DNA from 4 places in the Nonomuraea sp. NPDC050790 genome. Region 3 is predicted to be linked to each of the others. Evidence: riboswitches for the same ligand, from Rfam matches in the RefSeq annotation. Region 3 holds a riboswitch; each other region holds the start of a gene.

Region 1 (4,374 bases), on a different contig from region 3:
CAGTCAAGACCCAATATGAGTCCTACTCGCTATTTTGGGTCCGCCGGATTTCCGCCCCGGACATAGACCTCGCCGCCCCGTTCGGTGAACTCCACCGCCTTCTCCGCCATCCCCGCCTGGATGGCCGCGGAGTCCGTAAGTCCATGCTCCTCCGCATATTTCCGGACATCATGGGTGATCTTCATCGAACAGAACTTCGGCCCGCACATACTGCAGAAATGCGCGGTCTTGGCGGGCTCGGCCGGCAGGGTCTGGTCGTGGAACGACCGCGCCGTCTCCGGGTCCAGCGACAGGTCGAACTGGTCCTCCCAGCGGAACTCGAAGCGGGCCTCCGACAGCGCGTCGTCCCACTCCTGCGCCCTCGGGTGGCCCTTGGCGAGGTCCGCCGCGTGGGCCGCGATCTTGTAGGTGATGACCCCGGTCTTGACATCGTCCTTGTCGGGCAGGCCCAGGTGCTCTTTCGGGGTGACGTAGCAGAGCATGGCGGTGCCGTACCAGCCGATCATCGCGGCGCCGATGCCCGAGGTGATGTGGTCGTAGCCGGGCGCGACGTCGGTCACCAGCGGGCCCAGCGTGTAGAAGGGCGCGTCGTCGCAGATCTCGCGCTGCAGGTCGACGTTCTCCTTGATCTTGTGCATGGGCACGTGCCCCGGCCCCTCGATCATGACCTGCACGTCGTGCGCGCGGGCGACCCGGGTCAGCTCGCCCAGCGTGCGCAGTTCGGCGAACTGCGCCTCGTCGTTGGCGTCGGCGATCGAGCCGGGCCGCAGGCCGTCCCCGAGCGAGAAGGCCACGTCGTAGCTCGCCAGCAGCTCGCACATCTCCTCGAAGTGCTCGTACAGGAAGCTCTCGCGATGGTGGGCCAGGCACCACGCCGCCATGATCGAGCCGCCGCGCGAGACGATGCCGGTCTTGCGCCGCGCGGTCAGCGGCACGTACGCCAGCCGCACCCCGGCGTGCACGGTCATGTAGTCGACGCCCTGCTCGCACTGCTCGACCAGCGTGTCCCGGTAGACCTCCCAGGACAGGTCGGCCGCCACGCCGCCGACCTTCTCCAGCGCCTGGTAGATCGGAACGGTCCCGATCGGCACCGGCGCGTTCCTGATGATCCACTCGCGGGTGGTGTGGATGTCGCGCCCGGTCGACAGGTCCATCACGGTGTCGGCGCCCCACCGGGTGGCCCAGGTCATCTTCTCCACCTCCTCGGAGATCGAGGAGGCGACCGCGGAGTTGCCGATGTTGGCGTTGATCTTCACGTGGAAGTTGCGGCCGATGATCATCGGCTCGCTCTCGGTGTGGTTGACGTTGGCCGGGATGATCGCCCGGCCGGCCGCCACCTCCTTGCGCACGAACTCGGGGCTCACTCCCTCTCTGACCGCGACGAACTCCATCTCCTTGGTGACGACGCCCCGCCGGGCGTAGGCGAGCTGGGTCACGGGCGCCCCTGTGGCCCGCAGCGGCTTGCGTCCGTCGCCGGGGAAGACCTCGGTGTTCCTGCGGGCCCAGGCCGCCTGCTCCTTGAAGCCGTCGTCGATCGGGCGCACCTGGCGGCCGCCGTAGCGCGCCACGTCACCGCGCTCCAGCACCCACACCTCCCGCAGCCGCGGCAGGCCGCGCGTGATGTCGGTGTTGGCCGGCCCGGAGGTGTCGTAGAGCTCCACCGCCGTGCCGTTCGACAGATGCACCCGCCGCATGGGCACCCGCAGGTCACCGAGATGGATCTTGGAAAAGCGCGCGTCGCTCATCGCGCAAACTCCCTTCGCCGGCATTACCCGGATCAGGTTCTGGCGGTCGGCGGCTGCTCCAGCCGTCCTCTCAGCCCGGTTGCACCGGGCTCCCGCGTTCGGACCGCGCCACCGTACCCCGGAGACCCGGGGTACGCACAAGACCCTTTACAGCGGCGGCTCGTCGATACGGCGACGCTCCTCGTAGACCGTCGTCGTCCGACGCGCGTTCGGGTCCTCGTAGACCGGCTCCTGGATGACACGGCGGGTAACGTGCATCCGGTACAGGCCGAACAACAACCCGACCAGACCACCGATCATGAGGACGACGCCGATCACATTGATGTCCAGCCCGGCGAGGTCGAACTCGACCGCCCAGGTCAGGATCGCGCCGAGCATGATGAGGATGATGCCTCCGGCGATTGTCATAATGCACCTCCAGAGGAAACACCTATCCCCATGTCGAAGAACAAACCTGTCGTCGTGATCGGGCTCATGGGCTCCGGCAAGACGACCGTGGGCAAGCTGCTGGCCCGCGAGCTGGGCGTGCCCCTCAGCGACAGCGACCCCTTCCTGCGCGAGCGTTACGGCGCCAGCGCCGCCGAGATCGCCCGGACGGAGGGCGCGCAGGTGCTGCACGGGCGCGAGGCCGAGCACGTGCTCCACGCGCTCACCGAGCCGCCCCAGGTCATCGCGGCGGCGGCCAGCACCGTGGAGGACCCGAGGGTGCGCGAGGCCCTCGGCGCCGCCTTCGTGGTCTGGCTGGACGCCCCCGACGAGATCCTGGCCCAGCGCATGCGCACCTCCGACCACCGGCCGGAGTTCTCGCCCTCGGCTATGCGGGCGCGCCGCGGGCGGTACTTCGAGCAGCTAGCCGACCTGCGGCTCGACGTCTCGTCCACGACTCCGGAAAACACCGCGACAACCATTTATGAGGCTCTATAAATTGGGGAAATGTTCGCGAACAAACCCACCCTCGCCGGCGATCGGGTCACGCTCGTCCCCGTCGGGCCCGAGCACGTCGAGGGCCTGATCGAGCTGTGCGACGACCCGGAGGTCGCCCGGCTCACGGGCTCCCACACCCACAACGGGATCGCCCCCAAGGCGGCCCTGGAGTGGTACACCACCCGCCGCGACCACGACGACCGGCTCGACCTGGCGATCATGGCCGAGGACGGGTACGTCGGCGAGATCGTCCTCAACGATCTCGACAAGGACAACCTGTCGTGCAACCTGCGCATCGCGCTGGTGGGAGCACGGGCGTTCGGCAAGGGCTACGGCACCGAGGCCATCCGCCTGGTGCTCGCCCATGCCTTCTCCACCACTCCGCTGCACCGCATCGAGCTGGGCGTCTACGACTTCAACGACCGGGCCAAGCACGTCTACGAGAAGGTCGGCTTCGTCCGCGAGGGCGTGCTGCGCGACGCGCTGCTGTGGGAGGGCCGGTGGTACGACTCCGTCACGATGTCCGTGCTGCGGACGGAGTGGAAACCCCTGTCATAATGATCATGACGCACGGGTCCCTCGAGGCGCGCGAGGGACCTGTGGCGTCCGCGTCGCCAACCAATCCCGCCTCCCGCGCATCTAAGGGGCAGTGACGATGCGCTTGGTGCCCGGTGACCCCGAACGGCTTGGCGGCTACTGGCTGGCCGGCCGGCTCGGCGCGGGCGGCCAGGGTGTCGTCTACGACGCCTACGACGCGCAGGGCCGCCGCTTCGCGGTGAAGGTCCTGCACGGCGGGCTGAGCGAGCACCTGGCCAAGGAGGCCGCGGCGGCCGGCCGGGTCGCCTCCTTCTGCACCGCCCGCGTGGTCGAGGCCAGGCTGGACGCCGAACGGCCGTACATCGTCAGCGAGTTCGTCGAGGGGCCCAACCTGCGGCAGGCGGTCGAGCGCCACGGCCCCTACGCCGGCGACGCGCTGCTCAGGCTGGCCGTCGCGCTGGCGACCGCGCTGGCCGCCGTCCACAGCTCGGGCGTGGTCCACCGCGACCTCAAGCCGGAGAACGTGCTGCTCGGCCCCGACGGGCCCCGGGTGATCGACTTCGGCGTCGCCCGCACCACCGACGGGACGAGCACGAGCTTCGTCGGCGGCACCCCCACCTACATGAGCCCCGAGGTCTTCACCGGCCGCCGCGCCGGGCCGCCCGCCGACGTGTTCGCCTGGGGCGGCGTGGTCCTGTACGCCGCCACGGGCGAGGACCCGTTCCAGGCCGAGAGCCTCGGCGGCGTCATGCACCGGGTACTCACCGTCGACCCCGACCCGGGCGACCTGGCCGAGCCGCTGCGCTCGCTGGTCGCCCGCGCGCTGGCCAAGGACCCCGCCGAGCGCCCCGCCGCCGCGGAGCTGCTGCTCGGGCTGCTGGGCAGCGCCGAGCCGAGCGCCGGCGCGGAGCTGGCCGCCGCGGTCAGGCCGCCGGAGGGGCTGAGCGGGGAGCGCCCGCTCGGCGAGGTCGCGGAGGAGGTCTACGCCTCGCTCACTCCCGAGCAGCAGCGCGCCGTGCCCGGCCTGCTGCTGCGCATGCTCGACGGCGAGACACTGCGCCGCATCCCGCGCGAGGAGGCCGGGGACCTCGCCGTGCTGGGCCGCTTCGCCGAAGCCGGCCTCCTGGTACGGCGCAGCGTCAGGGTCGCCCCCGAGGACACCGAGACC
Region 2 (4,374 bases), on a different contig from region 3:
CCGAGTACAGTTTCTGCACCCACCACACCGGGCGGCGGGCCTTGCCGTCCTCGGCCATACGGGCCAGGACGGCGTCGAGCTCGGGGTCGCCGAGCGGGGCGGCGTTCTTGACGGAGACCTTCTTGTCCGACAGTTCGAGCCGGTCGTTGATCGCCAGCTCGGCGAGGATGGCGCCGCCCAGCGCGGTGTCGAGCTGGGTTCCGGAGATGAGCTGCTTACCCTCGTCCTCGCTGTGGGCGAGAAGGAGGACTTCTTCGGCGATCGTCACGTTCATACCTTGACCCTAGCGCCGTGTTTTCCACAGCCTGTGGACCATAATCTGGATGCATGCCCGAACTTCCAGAAGTGGCCTCGCTCACCGAGTTCCTGCGTGAGCGGGCGGTGGGCCGGACGATCCTGGCCGTCGACGTGGTCGCCTTCCAGGCGCTGAAGACCTTCGACCCGCCGGTCAGCGCGCTCGGCGGGCTCACGGTGACCGGCGTGGCGCGGCACGGCAAGTTCCTCGACCTCGACTGCGACGGCCTCCACCTGATCATCCATCTGGCCCGCGCCGGGTGGCTGCGCTGGAAGGAGGACCTGTCGGGCGCGAAACCGGTCCGTCCCGGCAAGGGCCCCCTCGCGGTCCGGGTACGGCTGGCGCCCGACGACGAGGGCCTGGCGCCGGGGTTCGAGCTGACCGAGGCGGGCACGCAGAAGCGCCTCGCCGTCTATGTCACGAAAAATCCGGACGAGGTGCCGGGCATCGCCGCGCTCGGCCCCGACCCGCTGGCCGACACCTTCACCGTGGACGTGCTGAAGGGGATCTTGGGTGGCAACCGTACCCAGATCAAGGGTCTTCTGCGCGATCAGAAGGTGATCGCGGGCATCGGCAACGCCTACTCCGACGAGGTGCTGCACGCGGCCAAGATGTCCCCGTTCAAGATCGCGGCCACGCTGACCGACGCGCAGGTGGCCGACCTGCACGAGGCGATCGTCACCACGCTGCGCGAGGCGGTCGAGCGGGCGCACGGGGTGGCGGCCAAGGACCTCAAGGCGGAGAAGAAGTCCGGCCTGCGCGTGCACAACCGGGCCGGTCAGCCCTGCGACGTGTGCGGCGACACCATCAGGGAGGTCTCGTTCGCCGACTCCTCGCTGCAGTACTGCCCGACCTGCCAGACCGGCGGCAAGCCGCTGGCCGACCGGCGGATGTCGAAACTGCTCAAGTAGCCCGGTGGGCGGCGAAGTGGTAGCAGCCGTACTCGACCGCCCGTACGTGGACCATGGCCACCTCGGGGTCGGACAGCACCTCCTTGAGCGCCACCTGCGGGTCGGCGCCCTCGGGCAGGAGCCGTCCGCCGTGGATGCGGCCTTCCGAGGTGTAGGCGCGCAGGACCCGGTGGGCGGTGTGGGCGGCGGGCCAACCGGCCGAGTCCGGGCCCGCGCACGGCTCGGCGTGGACGAAGATCGGGCCCAGTTCGTCGTAGGGCCCGGGGTGGGCGCCGGTCTCGGCGGCCCAGCGGCGCAACGGCGCGTACGACACCAGGGCGATCCGATCGCCCGCCGCCGCCTTGCGCAGACAGCACCGCAGCGGCGCGCCGCCCTCCTCGTCAACGCTGAAGACGGGCGCCCTGCCCGCGTCGTCGGCCCGGAGCAGCTCCCGCACGATCACCGGGTCGATCGCTCTGATCTCGTATTCCATGTCCCGATGCTCTCCCGCCCCGCCCTGGAACGCTGGCGGCGGTCGGACCCGGCAATCGGGATTCAGGCCACGAACGGCTCCTGGCCGCTCTCGCTCACCATCGGCAGCCTGGCCGCCTCCCACGACTGCATGCCGCCGCCGACGTTGACCGCCTCGCGGCCGACGTGGTTGAGCCAGGCCGCCGCGTGCGCCGAACGCCCGCCGACCCGGCACACCACGTAGACGGGCTGCCCCGCGGGAACCTCGTCGAGACGGGCCTGCAACTCGCCCATGGGGATGTGCACCGCATCAGGAGCGTGCCCCGCCACCCACTCGCCCTGCTCACGCACGTCGAGCAGGTACGCGCCCGCGGGCACGTCCTTCGCCTCGATCTCAGGAACCGTCATGCACCCATTCTCCCAGGCCCCGAGACCGCCCCGTGTCTTGCCAGTTTCCGGCCGGATGGCATAATCCGCTCGAAACTTACATAAGCGCGGGAGCTCGGGCACGGCCGGGCTGAGAGGGCAATCCCCACGCATTGCCGACCGCATGAACCTGACCGGGTAATGCCGGCGTAGGGAGCGTTCACGATGACGCGTGTCGTCGATGGATCACACAACTCGGAGGGATCACACAACTCGGAGGGATCTCACCACTCGGAGGTGGCCCTGACCCTGGACGGGGCCACGCCGAAAACCCTCGGCGTGCTCGACCAGGGCGCGCTGTGGGCCAACCTCGCGGTCAGCCTGCTGGGCTTCTCCGGCGCGCTGCTGCTGCTCAACCCCCTCGGCGACGCGCCGCTGAGCCTGGCCGCGGCGCTCACCGCCACCGCGGTCGGCAGCCTCATCGGCACCGCCATGGTGGGCCTGTCGGCCATCCCCGGCACCCAGACGGGCAAACCGGCCATGGTCCTGCTGCGCGGGCTGTTCGGGGCGAAGCTGTCGTACATCCCGACCGTGCTCAACATCGTCCAGATGGTCGGCTGGGGCGCGTTCGAGCTCTGGGTCATCTCCAACGGCGCGATGGCCATCTTCGGTACGGCGGTGCCGTACGCGGTATGGGTGCTCGTCGCCGGAGCGGTCACCACGGCGCTGACGATCTGGCCGCTGGGCGCGATCAGGCTGCTGCGCAGGTACGTGACGATCGCGGTGATCCTGGCGATGATCTGGTTCGCGGTGGACTTCCTGGGCAAGGCCACGCCGCAGACCGGCGGCGACTGGAGCGCGTTCGCGCCGGCCGTCGACTACGTGATCGCGCTGTCGATCTCGTGGGTGCCGCTCGCCGCCGACTTCGCCCGGCACTCGCGCTCCAGCAGGGCCGCCTTCACCGGCGTCGTGGGCGGCTACACGCTGGCCCAGATCGCCTGCCTGGGCCTGGGTGTCTACGCGGTCGCGCTGGCGGGGTCCGCGGCGGTCACGGCCGACTCGACCGCGGTGTTCGCGCCGTTCGTGGCGGCGCCGCTGGGCGCGCTGTTCTTCGCCGTCCTGGTGCTGCGCGAGACCGACCAGTCGTTCGCGAACGTCTACTCCACGACCGTCTCCCTGCAGAACCTCATGCCCAGGGTGGACCGGCGGATCTTCTCCACCGTCATCGGCGTGCTGACGATCGCGATCGCGCTGGCCGTGGACGTCACCTCCTACGGCGCGTTTCTCGGGGTGATCGGCGCGGTCTTCGTGCCGATGTTCGCGGTGCTCGCGGTCGACTACTTCCTGCTCGGCGGCCACGCCCGGTGGAACACCGCGGAGGACGCGCCGGCCCGCTGGTCGATGCTGATCCCCTGGGCGCTGGGCTTCGCGGCCTACTGGGTGACCACGGGCACGCCCACGGTCGCGGCGTGGGACGGGATCTGGCTGTCGTTGCGCGAGGCCGTACGCCAGCCGTGGATGAACGGCGCGCTCGGCGGCGCCATCGTGGCGGCGCTGGTGACGCTGCTGGTCGGGCTGCTCGGCGGCGCGCGCGGGCGGGAGCGGGCGAAGTGAGCCCGCGGCTCTCGCCGTTCGGTCAGTGGCTCTCGACGGTCGGTCAGTGGCTCTCGAAGGTCGGTCAGCGGCTCTCGGCGGCCCGTCAGCGGCTCTCGACGGTCAGGAGGTGGCGCTTGGCGGCGGCGCCCCCGGCGTAGTCGCCGAGCCCGCCGTCGGCCTGCACGATCCGGTGACACGGGACGATCACGCAGACGGGGTTCTCGGCGAGCGCGTTCCCGACCGCCCGCAGCGCGCGCGGCCGGCCGATGCGCTCGGCGATCTCGCCGTAGGTCGTGGTCGTCCCGTACGGCACCGCCATCATCTTCTGCAGAACCGTCCTGGCGAACGGCGTGGCGAGGGTGAGGTCCACCGGCGTGGTGAACGTGCGCAGGCGGCCGGAGAAGTACGCGTCGAGCTCGCGGCGCACCGGGTCGAGCCGGGCGGCGTCGGGCCCGATGAAGGAGCCGAACTGCCTGGCGACCCGCTCGAAGACCGTGTTCTCCTCGTCGAAACTGCAGGTCACGACCCCGCGGGCGGTCACGGCGAGCACGAGGGCGCCGACCGCGCCCTGGTAGAGGCCGAAGGCGACGTCGGGCGGCTCGTCGCTGCGGTAGGTCGAGGAGGTCACGCGGAGCAGGGCATCGAGGTCACCGCTCGACATACCCTCACCCACTTCGCCACCTGGGAACCCGTGACCGCAGCGTATCGGACGGATCGCCCGACGGAAGCACCCCGCCACGGGCACTATGGAGATGT
Region 3 (4,374 bases):
GTCTCCCGGTCGATCTGTGCAACAGAAAGCGTCACGAAACCACAACTACCACATGCCGCGCTTGCTCAAACAACACAATCCCGTAGGGCGACATCCGGATCTACCAGGCGTTCCACATCAAGACGGGCGCCGGCTTCGATGAGACGACGGCCCTGCACGAGGTCGCGGGGCCGGTCGGCGGCCAGGACGGCGGTGATCCGGTCCTCCGAGGTCAGCCACACCGCCGACCACTTGGGCCCCTCGCGGTGGACGACGCGGGCGCCGGCGCGGTGGTAGCCGGCGTACTGCAGCATGTGGCCGAACTGCTCCGACCAGAAGTACGGCACCGGGTCGTAGACGGCCTTCTCCCCCATCAGGGTGGCGGCGGCGACGTCGGGGGCGTTGAGCGCGGTGTCCCAGTGTTCGACGCGCATCCGGGTCTGGAAGCGGCGTGACCACCAGTTGGCGCAGTCGCCGACGGCCACCACGCCGGGCAGCGACGTGCGCAGGTGCTCGTCGGTGACGACGCCGTTGTGCAGGTCGATGTCGGCGTCGGCGAGCCATTCCAGGACCGGGCGGGCGCCGATGCCGGAGACCACGACGTGCGCGGGCACGAACTCGCCGCCGACCAGCTCCACGCCGCCCTCGACGACCTCGCTGACCATCGTGTCCAGGCGCAGGTCCACGCCCTCGTACCAGGGCAGGGTGAGCGCGCCCATCTCGCCGATCGCGTGCGAGAGCGGCGTCGCGGCGGCCTCGATCACGGTGACCTCGCAGCCCGCCTTGCGCGCCGCGGTCGCCACCTCGGCGCCGATCCAGCCCGCGCCCGCCACCACGACGTGCGCGCCGGGCACCAGGGCGGCGCGCAGCACGTGGGCGTCGTCGAGCGTGCGCAGCACGAGCTGGGGGCCCTCCCCCGGCAGCCGGATCGGCTCGGAGCCGGTGGCGATCACCAGGCCGTCGTAGGGCAGCTCGCCCTCGGTGGTCTCCACCAGGCCCTCGCGCAGGGACTTCGCGGCGACGCCGGGACGGAAGTCGACGCGCAGCGCGGCCAGGTCGGTGTCGACGAAGCTGTCGTCGCTCGTGCCGAGCAGGACCGCCTTCGACAGCGGTGGACGGTCGTATGGCCGGTGCCGCTCCTCGCCGAGGAGGGTGACCCTTCCCTCGAACCCGCGCCCGCGCAGCGACTCGACGCTGCGCACTCCGGCCAGGCCGGCTCCCACCACCACGACGTGATCCACGGTTCCGACGATACCGGGGTCATTCGCGGGTGTGCCGGGCGAGGCCGTAGGGTGGGGGCCGTAAGACGCGCGGGAGTCCGGCCTTAACCGGACTGAGAGGAAGGCTTCATCGGGCCTTCGACCGTAAGACACCTGATCCGGATCATGCCGGCGTAGGGAGCGGATCATGGACGTGATCGTGGGCGGGGGCGTCGTCGGGCTGAGCGCGGCCTGGCGCCTGGCCCGCTCGGGACGGCCCGTCACCGTCGTCGACCCGGCGCCCGTCTCCGGCGCCACCCATGCCGCCGCGGGGATGCTCGCGCCGGTCAGCGAGGTCACCTTCACCGAGGAACCGCTGCTGCGCCTGGGCGCGGCCTCCCTCGCGCGCTGGCCCGCGTTCGCCGCGGAACTGGCCGCCGAGGCGGGCCTCGGCTCCGGTGCCCTCGACTACCGCGCCGACGGCACGCTCGACGTGGCCTTCGGCGCCGACGACCTGGCGGCCCTGGAGGAGACCGCGGCCTTCATGGAGAAGCTGGGGCTCCGGGTCGAGCGGCTCAGCGGGCGCGAATGCCGCCGCCTGGAGCCCATGCTCGCGCCGTCGGTGCGCGGCGGGCTCCTGGCGCCCGGCGACGCCTGGGTGGACCCGCGCAGGGTCGCCGCCGCGCTCCTGGCCGCTCTGGAGCGCCTCGGGGTCCCGATGGTGCGGGCGCGCGTGCGCGAGCTGCTGCGGGGCGATGAGGGCGTCCAGGGGGTACGGCTGGGCCCGGGTGAGGCGGGCGGCGGGCCGTACCCGGAGGAGCTGCGCGCGGAGCGGGTGGTGCTGGCGGCGGGGGCGTGGAGCGGCGCGCTGGCCGAGGTGCCGGTGCGGCCGGTGAAGGGGCAGATCCTGCGCCTGCGCTCGCCGCGGCCGCTGCTGGGCAGGTGCGTGCGCGGCATGGTGCACGGGCTGCCCGTCTACCTGGTGCCGCGCGGCGACGGAGAGCTGGTCGTGGGGGCCACGCAGGAGGAGCTGGGGTTCGACACCCGGGTGACCGCGGGCGGGGTGTACGAGCTGCTGCGCGACGCCCGCGAGCTGGTGCCGGGGGTGACCGAGCTCGAACTGGCGGAGGTGGTGGCGGGGCTGCGTCCCGGCACGCCGGACAACCTGCCCCTCATCGGTCCCGGCGGCGAGCCGGGGCTGCTGCTGGCCACCGGGCACCATCGCGGCGGGGTGCTGCTGGCCCCGCTGACGGCCGCCCTGTTGACGGGCGAGGAGGAAGAGCTGGCGCCGTTGTGTGCTCCCGGCCGGTTCGCCGCCTGAACAGGCATTTTTCATCCCGAAGGGGGATATTTCATGAATGTGACGATCAACGGGGCCGCCCATGAGGTGCCCCACGGGACCACGGTGGCGCAGGCCGTACGGACGCTGACGACGGCCACCACGGGCGTCGCGGTGGCCGTGAACGACGAGGTGGTCACGCGCGGCTCGTGGGAGACCACGGCGCTGGCCGAGCTCGACCGGGTCGAGGTGCTCACGGCGGTGCAGGGTGGATGAGCTGATCATCGGCGGGGAGAAATTCGCCTCCCGCCTCATCATGGGCACCGGCGGCGCCCCCTCGCTGGAGGTGCTCGACCAGGCGCTGGCCGCCTCGGGCACCGAGCTGACCACGGTGGCGATGCGGCGGCTCGACCCGTCCGCGCCCGGCTCCGTGCTCGACGTGCTGCGCGAGCGCGGCATCAAGGTGCTGCCCAACACCGCCGGGTGCTTCACGGCGGGCGAGGCCGTGCTGACCGCGAGGCTCGCCCGCGAGGCGCTCGGCACCAACTGGGTCAAGCTGGAGGTCATCGCCGACGAGCGCACGCTGCTGCCCGACCCGATCGAGACCTTCGACGCGGCGGAGCGGCTGGTCGCCGACGGGTTCGTGGTGCTGCCCTACATCGGCGACGACCCCGCGCTGGCCCGGCGGCTCGAACAGGCCGGCTGCGCGGCGGTCATGCCGCTCGGCGCGCCCATCGGCTCGGGGCTCGGCATCCGCAACCCGCACAACATCGAGCTCATCGTCGAGGCCGCCTCGGTGCCGGTCATCCTGGACGCCGGGATCGGCACGGCCAGCGACGCCGCCCTCGCGATGGAGCTGGGCTGCGACGCGGTGCTCCTGGCCACCGCCGTCACCAGGGCGCAGCGGCCCGACCTGATGGCCGCCGCGATGAGGTCGGCCGTCCAGGCGGGCCGGATGGCGCGCCAGGCCGGGCGGATCCCCCGCCGCCGGTATGCTGAAGCGTCCTCGCCCATGCACCCTTAGTGACGACGGAGTGCCACGTAATGGCATCGGTTTCGGATGGTCAGGCCCCTCCAGTGGCAAAACGACCGTAAACTCGGCCGCGTGGACACGACGACCGCGGACCCTCTCGTCGGGCGACTGCTCGACGGGCGCTATCGCATCGAGTCCCGGATCGCCCGGGGCGGGATGGCGACCGTCTACCTGGCGCTCGACGTCAGGCTGGACCGCACGGTCGCGCTGAAGGTCATGCACCGCTCGCTCGCCGAGGACCCGGCGTTCGTGCGCAGGTTCATCGGCGAGGCCAAGTCCGTGGCCAGCCTGTCGCATCCCAACGTGGTGCACGTCTTCGACCAGGGCACCGACGGCGACGTCGTCTACCTGTCGATGGAGTACGTGCCGGGCAAGACCCTGCGCGACATCCTGCGCGAGCGGGGCAGGCTGCCGGCCCGCGAGGCCCTGGAGATCATGATCCCGGTGCTGGCCGCGCTCGGCGCCGCCCACCAGAGCGGGATGGTCCACCGCGACGTCAAGCCGGAGAACGTCCTGCTCACCGACGACGGCCGGGTCAAGGTCGTCGACTTCGGCCTGGCCCGCGCCATCGAGGCCACCAACCAGACCCGCACCGGCGTGATGATCGGCACGATCGGTTACATGTCGCCCGAGCAGGTGACGACCGGCGGCGCCGACGTGCGCAGCGACGTCTACGCCGCGGGCATCATGCTGTTCGAGCTGGTCACCGGGCAGCAGCCCTACGACGGCGAGACGCCCATGTCGGTGGCCTACCGGCACGTCCACGACAGTGTGCCGCCGCCGTCGTCGCTGGTGCACGAGACGCCGCCGCTCATCGACACGCTGGTCACCCACGCCACCGCCCGCGACCCGCAGGACCGCCCGGCCGACGCGACCGCGATGCT
Region 4 (4,374 bases), on a different contig from region 3:
CAGCGCTGGACGGGCGTGGTGTCCACCCGCGCCACCAGCAGCCGCCGCCCGTCGGGCGCCCACCAGAAGCCCTCGGTGCGCCCCATCGACTCGGGCGCGACGTACTCGGGCAGCCCCCACGTCACCTCGGGACCGTCGGGCTCGGCCACGGCCCGGTCGTCCGCGCCGTCCACGCCGATCACCCGGAGCGCGCCCGCGCTGACGTAGGCGACGCGGCGGCCGGTGGGGTCGGGCCTGGGCGCGCGCACCGGCTCGGCCGCGGGCAGCGCGCCGCCGGCCGTGTGGAGCTGCCCGTCCCGCTCGAAGGCGAGGACCGCGCAGTCGTCGTCGGTCGCGTAGGCGGTGATGCCGGGCCCCGCGACCAGGTGTTCCTCACCTCGGGAAAGGGACCACAGGCTGCTGTCACGCAGGAAGAAGACGGTGGCGCCGTCGGGGGAGACGGTGAAGGAGGACGGCCGGCCGAGGGTGAACCGCTCGGTGCGCGCAAGCTGGCTGAGAAAGGTCATGAACGCAGCTTGGCCGCCCCCGAGATCACGGGAAGCGGCCTTCTTCGTTGTCATTCTACCAGGCTGGTGTCTCCCAGCGACTCCAGCAAGGTGCGCAGCAGCCCGGCCAGTTGTTCGCGCTCGGCCGGTCCGAGCGCGGCCAGCAGACGCTCCTCGTTGTCCACGTGCTTGCCGACGAGCCCGTCAACCGTCTCCAGCCCGCGCGGCGTGAGCCTGATGCGGACCGACCGGCGGTCGCCGCTGTCCCTGACGCGTTCGACGAGATCCTTGGCCTCCATGCGGTCGATCCTGTTGGTGATCGCGCCCGAGGTGACCATGGCCGCCTTGAGCAGTTCCCCCGCGCTCAGCTCGTACGGCGCACCGGACCTGCGCAGCGTGGCCAGCACGTCGAACTCCCACCGCTCCAGCCCGTGCTCCTGGAAGAACGCCTTGAGCTCGCCGCCGAACAGCAGGCTGAGCCGGGAGATCCGGCCGATGATCCCCATCGGGGAGGGGTCGATGTCGGGGCGCTCCCTCTTCCACTGGGCCAGCAGCATGTCCACCGCGTCGCTCATGGGCGAAACCTCTTAACGTTCACAGACTTGACGTTCACACAATAAGGTGATGATATCTCAACGTTGAGATTATCAATGAGAGGTGATCGGCGTGTCCATTGCCACGCGAGAAGATGTGTCACTGAAGGAATGGCTGGCCGTGGCCGCCGTGGCCGTGGGCACCTTCGCCATGGTCACGGTGGAGCAGTTGCCCGTGGGCCTGCTCACCGCCATCGGCGGGTCGCTGAACGTCTCCGAGGGCGCCGCCGGGCTCATGGTGACCGTGCCCGGCCTGGTCGCCTCCGCCACCGCGCCCCTGCTGCCGGTGGCGATCGGGCGGCTCGACCGGCGTACCGTGCTGATCGGGTTGCTCGGCCTGATGGTCGTGGCCAACGCGGTCTCCGTGGTGGCGCCGAACTTCGCCGTCATGCTGGCCTCGCGGTTCCTGGTGGGGATCGGGATCGGCGGGTTCTGGGCGCTGGCGGCGGGCATCGCCGTACGGCTGGTGCCGGAACGCCACGTCCCGCGGGCCACCTCGCTGGCCTTCGGCGGCGCGACCGCGGCCAACGTGCTCGGCGTCCCCGCCGGGACGCTCATCGGCGGCCTCACCGACTGGCGGGTCGCCTTCGCCGCCGTCGGCGTGCTGGCCCTGCTGGTGGTGGGCGCGCTGCTGTGGCTGCTGCCGCGCATCCCCGCCACCGCCCCCGTCCGCCTGCGCGAACTGCCCCGCCAGTTCGCCAACCCCGTGGTCCGCGCCGCCGTCATCTCCACGTTCCTCGTGGTCGCCGGCCAGTACGCGGCCTTCACCTTCATCAGCCCGATCCTGCAGGACGTCTCCGGCGTGCCCGCCGACCTGATCGGGCCGATCCTGCTCGGCTTCGGCGTCGCCGGGGTCGTCGGCACCTTCGTCGGCTCCTCGTGGAACGTCAGGCGCAGGGTCGTCACGCTCAGCGCCACCCTGGCCGTGATCATGGTGATCTTCCCCTTCGCCGGCACCACGCCCGTGACCGGCTCGATCCTCCTGCTCATCTGGGGCCTGGCCTACGGCGGCGCCCCCGTGGCCGTGCAGACCTGGATCCTCCAGGGCGCCGGCGCCTCGGCCGAGGCGGCGACCGCCCTCAACACCACCGTCTTCAACCTGGCCATCGCCTTCGGCGCCGCGTTCGGCGGCATCGTGGCCGACAACCTGGCCGTCACCGGGGCCCTGTGGTTCGGCGCCCTCCTGATGGGCCTCACCGCACTGGCGGCTGTTACTGTGAGCGCGCGACGCGGGGTGCCCGCCAAGGGCTGAGATCGAAACCCGTCGAACCTGATCTAGTTCGGACTAGCGAAGGGACTGTCGTGTTCACCGACGACGTCTGGACCCAAACCGCCGGCCTGCTGCGGGCCATCCACGAGCACCCGTTCAACACCGCCCTGGGCGACGGCACGCTCTCCCGCGAGCGCTTCGCCTTCTACATCGTCCAGGACGCCCGCTACCTGGAGGCGTTCGCCAAGGCCCTGGCCACCGCCGCCGTCAGGGCCGCCGACCCGGACGAGATGGCGTTCTGGTCGCAGGCCGCCCACGACGCCATCGCCGCCGAGCGCACCCTCCACGAGGGCTACATCGAGCAGTACGGCCTGACGGCCGCCGACCTGACCGGCGTGCCCACCTCGCCCACGGCCCTCGGCTACTCCTCCTGGCTCCAGGCCACCGCGCTGTCGGCCCCCTACCCGGTGCTGGCGGCGGCGGTGCTGCCCTGCTTCTGGATCTACGAGGACGTCGGCACCGCGCTGGTGGGCCGCAGTTCCGAGACCCACCCCTACCGCGCCTGGATCGCCACCTACGCCGACCCCGCCTACGCGGCGTCGGTGACGCGGGCCAAGCAGATCACCGACCGCCTGGCCGGGGAGGCCGGCCCCGCGCTGCTGGAGCAGATGCGGGCGGCCTTCGTGAAGGCGGCGGAGTTCGAGTGGATGTTCTGGGACAGCGCCTGGCAACTGGAGACCTGGCCTACCGCGAAGTGGCTCTAGCCGACCGGATCAGAAGCACCACCACGACGATCGACCCCACGGTCGTGAGCAGCAACTTGGCCCAGCTCACGGCCGTCGACCAGGCAGGCATGGCGCCCAGGGCGGCCGCCACCAGAGCGTGCGCGTCCACGCCGGGGAGCACGGGCTCCAGGAACCTGGCCGTGAAGACCTGACTGGGGATGATCACGAGACCGAGGACGAGCAGGATCGGCTGGAAGATCCAGGACAGGATCCGGCCGATCCGCCTGCCGGCCAGGTTGAGCAGCGCCAGGGCCGCCAGGATCACGACGATCACGACCGCCAGGCCCTCGCTGCCGGCGAAGCTGATGCCGTTGCCGCTCAGCAGTTCCACGGACTTGCCCTGGCGGCCCATCTCGGCCTCTGCGGCCCGCTGGGCGGCGGCGCCGTACCTGGTCACGGTGTAGATCCCCAGCAGGAACGGGACCGCGGTGAGCAACTGGATCACTGCGGCGATACGGGTTCTCATGTGTGCCTCCTCGATTTGAACTTAGTAAAACCGATGAGTTGAACAAAGTGCAATAGGGTGGCGTCATGTCGCTCACCAAGGAGCAGATCGTCCTGGCCGCCGTCGAGGTCCTGGACGCCGAGGGCGTGGCCGGTCTGAACATGCGGCGGCTCGGTGTCCAGCTCGACTCGGCCGCGACCGCCATGTACTACCACGTCGAGAACAAGGATCGGCTGGTCGAGCTGGCCGCCGACCACGTTTTCGGCGAGATCGGGCTGCCCGACCCGGCGGTCACGGGCTGGCGCGAGGCCGCCGCCGAACTCGCCCGCGGCGCCCACCGGATGGTCGTGCGCCACTTCTGGCTGATCCCCGCCATGAGCACCCACGTCGTCTACGGCCCCAACAAGGCCCGCTACGACGACCACTGCCTGGCCGTCTACGAGTCGGCCGGATTCGAGGGTGCGCAGGCGGACCAGGCCGCCGCCTCGGTCCTGATGTTCGTGCTCGGCGCGGCCCAGGGAGAGGCGGCCGAGTCCGCCCTGCGCGCGAAGGTACGCCGCGCGGGCGCCGACGAGGAGAAGCGGATGAGCCGGGCGGAGGCGGACATGGTCGAGATCGCCCGGAGCTTCCCTCGCCTGCGGGCCCGCCTCCAGCCCGATCACCCCACCGGTGGCGATCTCTTCGAGTTCGGTCTGGCGGCGCTGCTCGACGGGCTTGACCTCAAGCTCGCTTGAGGTTGAAGGGTAGGGGGCATGAGAGCGATTCATGTGCGAGAGTTCGGCGGCCCCGATGTCCTGACGCCCGTCGAGGTGCCCGACCCCGTCCCCGGCGCGGGCGAGATGGTCGTGGACCTGGC

Evidence for each region. A riboswitch is a leader RNA that binds a small molecule or an ion and turns the genes downstream of it on or off. The one in region 3 is predicted to bind thiamine pyrophosphate.
Region 1: another riboswitch for thiamine pyrophosphate. It lies ahead of thiC (phosphomethylpyrimidine synthase ThiC); the one in region 3 lies ahead of thiO (glycine oxidase ThiO).
Region 2: another riboswitch for thiamine pyrophosphate. It lies ahead of ACIBEJ_RS39355 (purine-cytosine permease family protein); the one in region 3 lies ahead of thiO (glycine oxidase ThiO).
Region 4: another riboswitch for thiamine pyrophosphate. It lies ahead of ACIBEJ_RS39725 (TenA family protein); the one in region 3 lies ahead of thiO (glycine oxidase ThiO).

The regions. Positions count from the first base shown of each region.
Region 1 is NZ_JBITGF010000013.1:155,669-160,042, forward strand. Features, by position in the region: gene thiC (phosphomethylpyrimidine synthase ThiC) at 30-1,745, opposite strand; TPP riboswitch at 1,738-1,851, opposite strand; gene ACIBEJ_RS46090 (hypothetical protein) at 1,893-2,153, opposite strand; gene ACIBEJ_RS46095 (shikimate kinase) at 2,184-2,669, shown strand; gene ACIBEJ_RS46100 (GNAT family N-acetyltransferase) at 2,679-3,227, shown strand; gene ACIBEJ_RS46105 (protein kinase) at 3,325-4,374, shown strand, end outside.
Region 2 is NZ_JBITGF010000009.1:138,485-142,858, reverse strand. Features, by position in the region: gene ACIBEJ_RS39375 (GPP34 family phosphoprotein) at 1-274, opposite strand, end outside; gene ACIBEJ_RS39370 (Fpg/Nei family DNA glycosylase) at 328-1,206, shown strand; gene ACIBEJ_RS39365 (DUF1203 domain-containing protein) at 1,199-1,678, opposite strand; gene ACIBEJ_RS39360 (rhodanese-like domain-containing protein) at 1,741-2,064, opposite strand; TPP riboswitch at 2,141-2,255, shown strand; gene ACIBEJ_RS39355 (purine-cytosine permease family protein) at 2,320-3,636, shown strand; gene ACIBEJ_RS39350 (methylated-DNA--[protein]-cysteine S-methyltransferase) at 3,722-4,279, opposite strand.
Region 3 is NZ_JBITGF010000005.1:503,762-508,135, forward strand. Features, by position in the region: gene ACIBEJ_RS27555 (Rv2175c family DNA-binding protein) at 1-35, opposite strand, end outside; gene ACIBEJ_RS27560 (NAD(P)/FAD-dependent oxidoreductase) at 66-1,220, opposite strand; TPP riboswitch at 1,280-1,396, shown strand; gene thiO (glycine oxidase ThiO) at 1,387-2,499, shown strand; gene thiS (sulfur carrier protein ThiS) at 2,533-2,733, shown strand; gene ACIBEJ_RS27575 (thiazole synthase) at 2,726-3,481, shown strand; gene pknB (Stk1 family PASTA domain-containing Ser/Thr kinase) at 3,563-4,374, shown strand, end outside.
Region 4 is NZ_JBITGF010000009.1:204,023-208,396, reverse strand. Features, by position in the region: gene ACIBEJ_RS39740 (prolyl oligopeptidase family serine peptidase) at 1-506, opposite strand, end outside; gene ACIBEJ_RS39735 (MarR family winged helix-turn-helix transcriptional regulator) at 557-1,060, opposite strand; gene ACIBEJ_RS39730 (MFS transporter) at 1,176-2,330, shown strand; TPP riboswitch at 2,299-2,393, shown strand; gene ACIBEJ_RS39725 (TenA family protein) at 2,381-3,052, shown strand; gene ACIBEJ_RS39720 (hypothetical protein) at 3,033-3,539, opposite strand; gene ACIBEJ_RS39715 (TetR/AcrR family transcriptional regulator C-terminal domain-containing protein) at 3,605-4,252, shown strand; gene ACIBEJ_RS39710 (zinc-binding dehydrogenase) at 4,271-4,374, shown strand, end outside.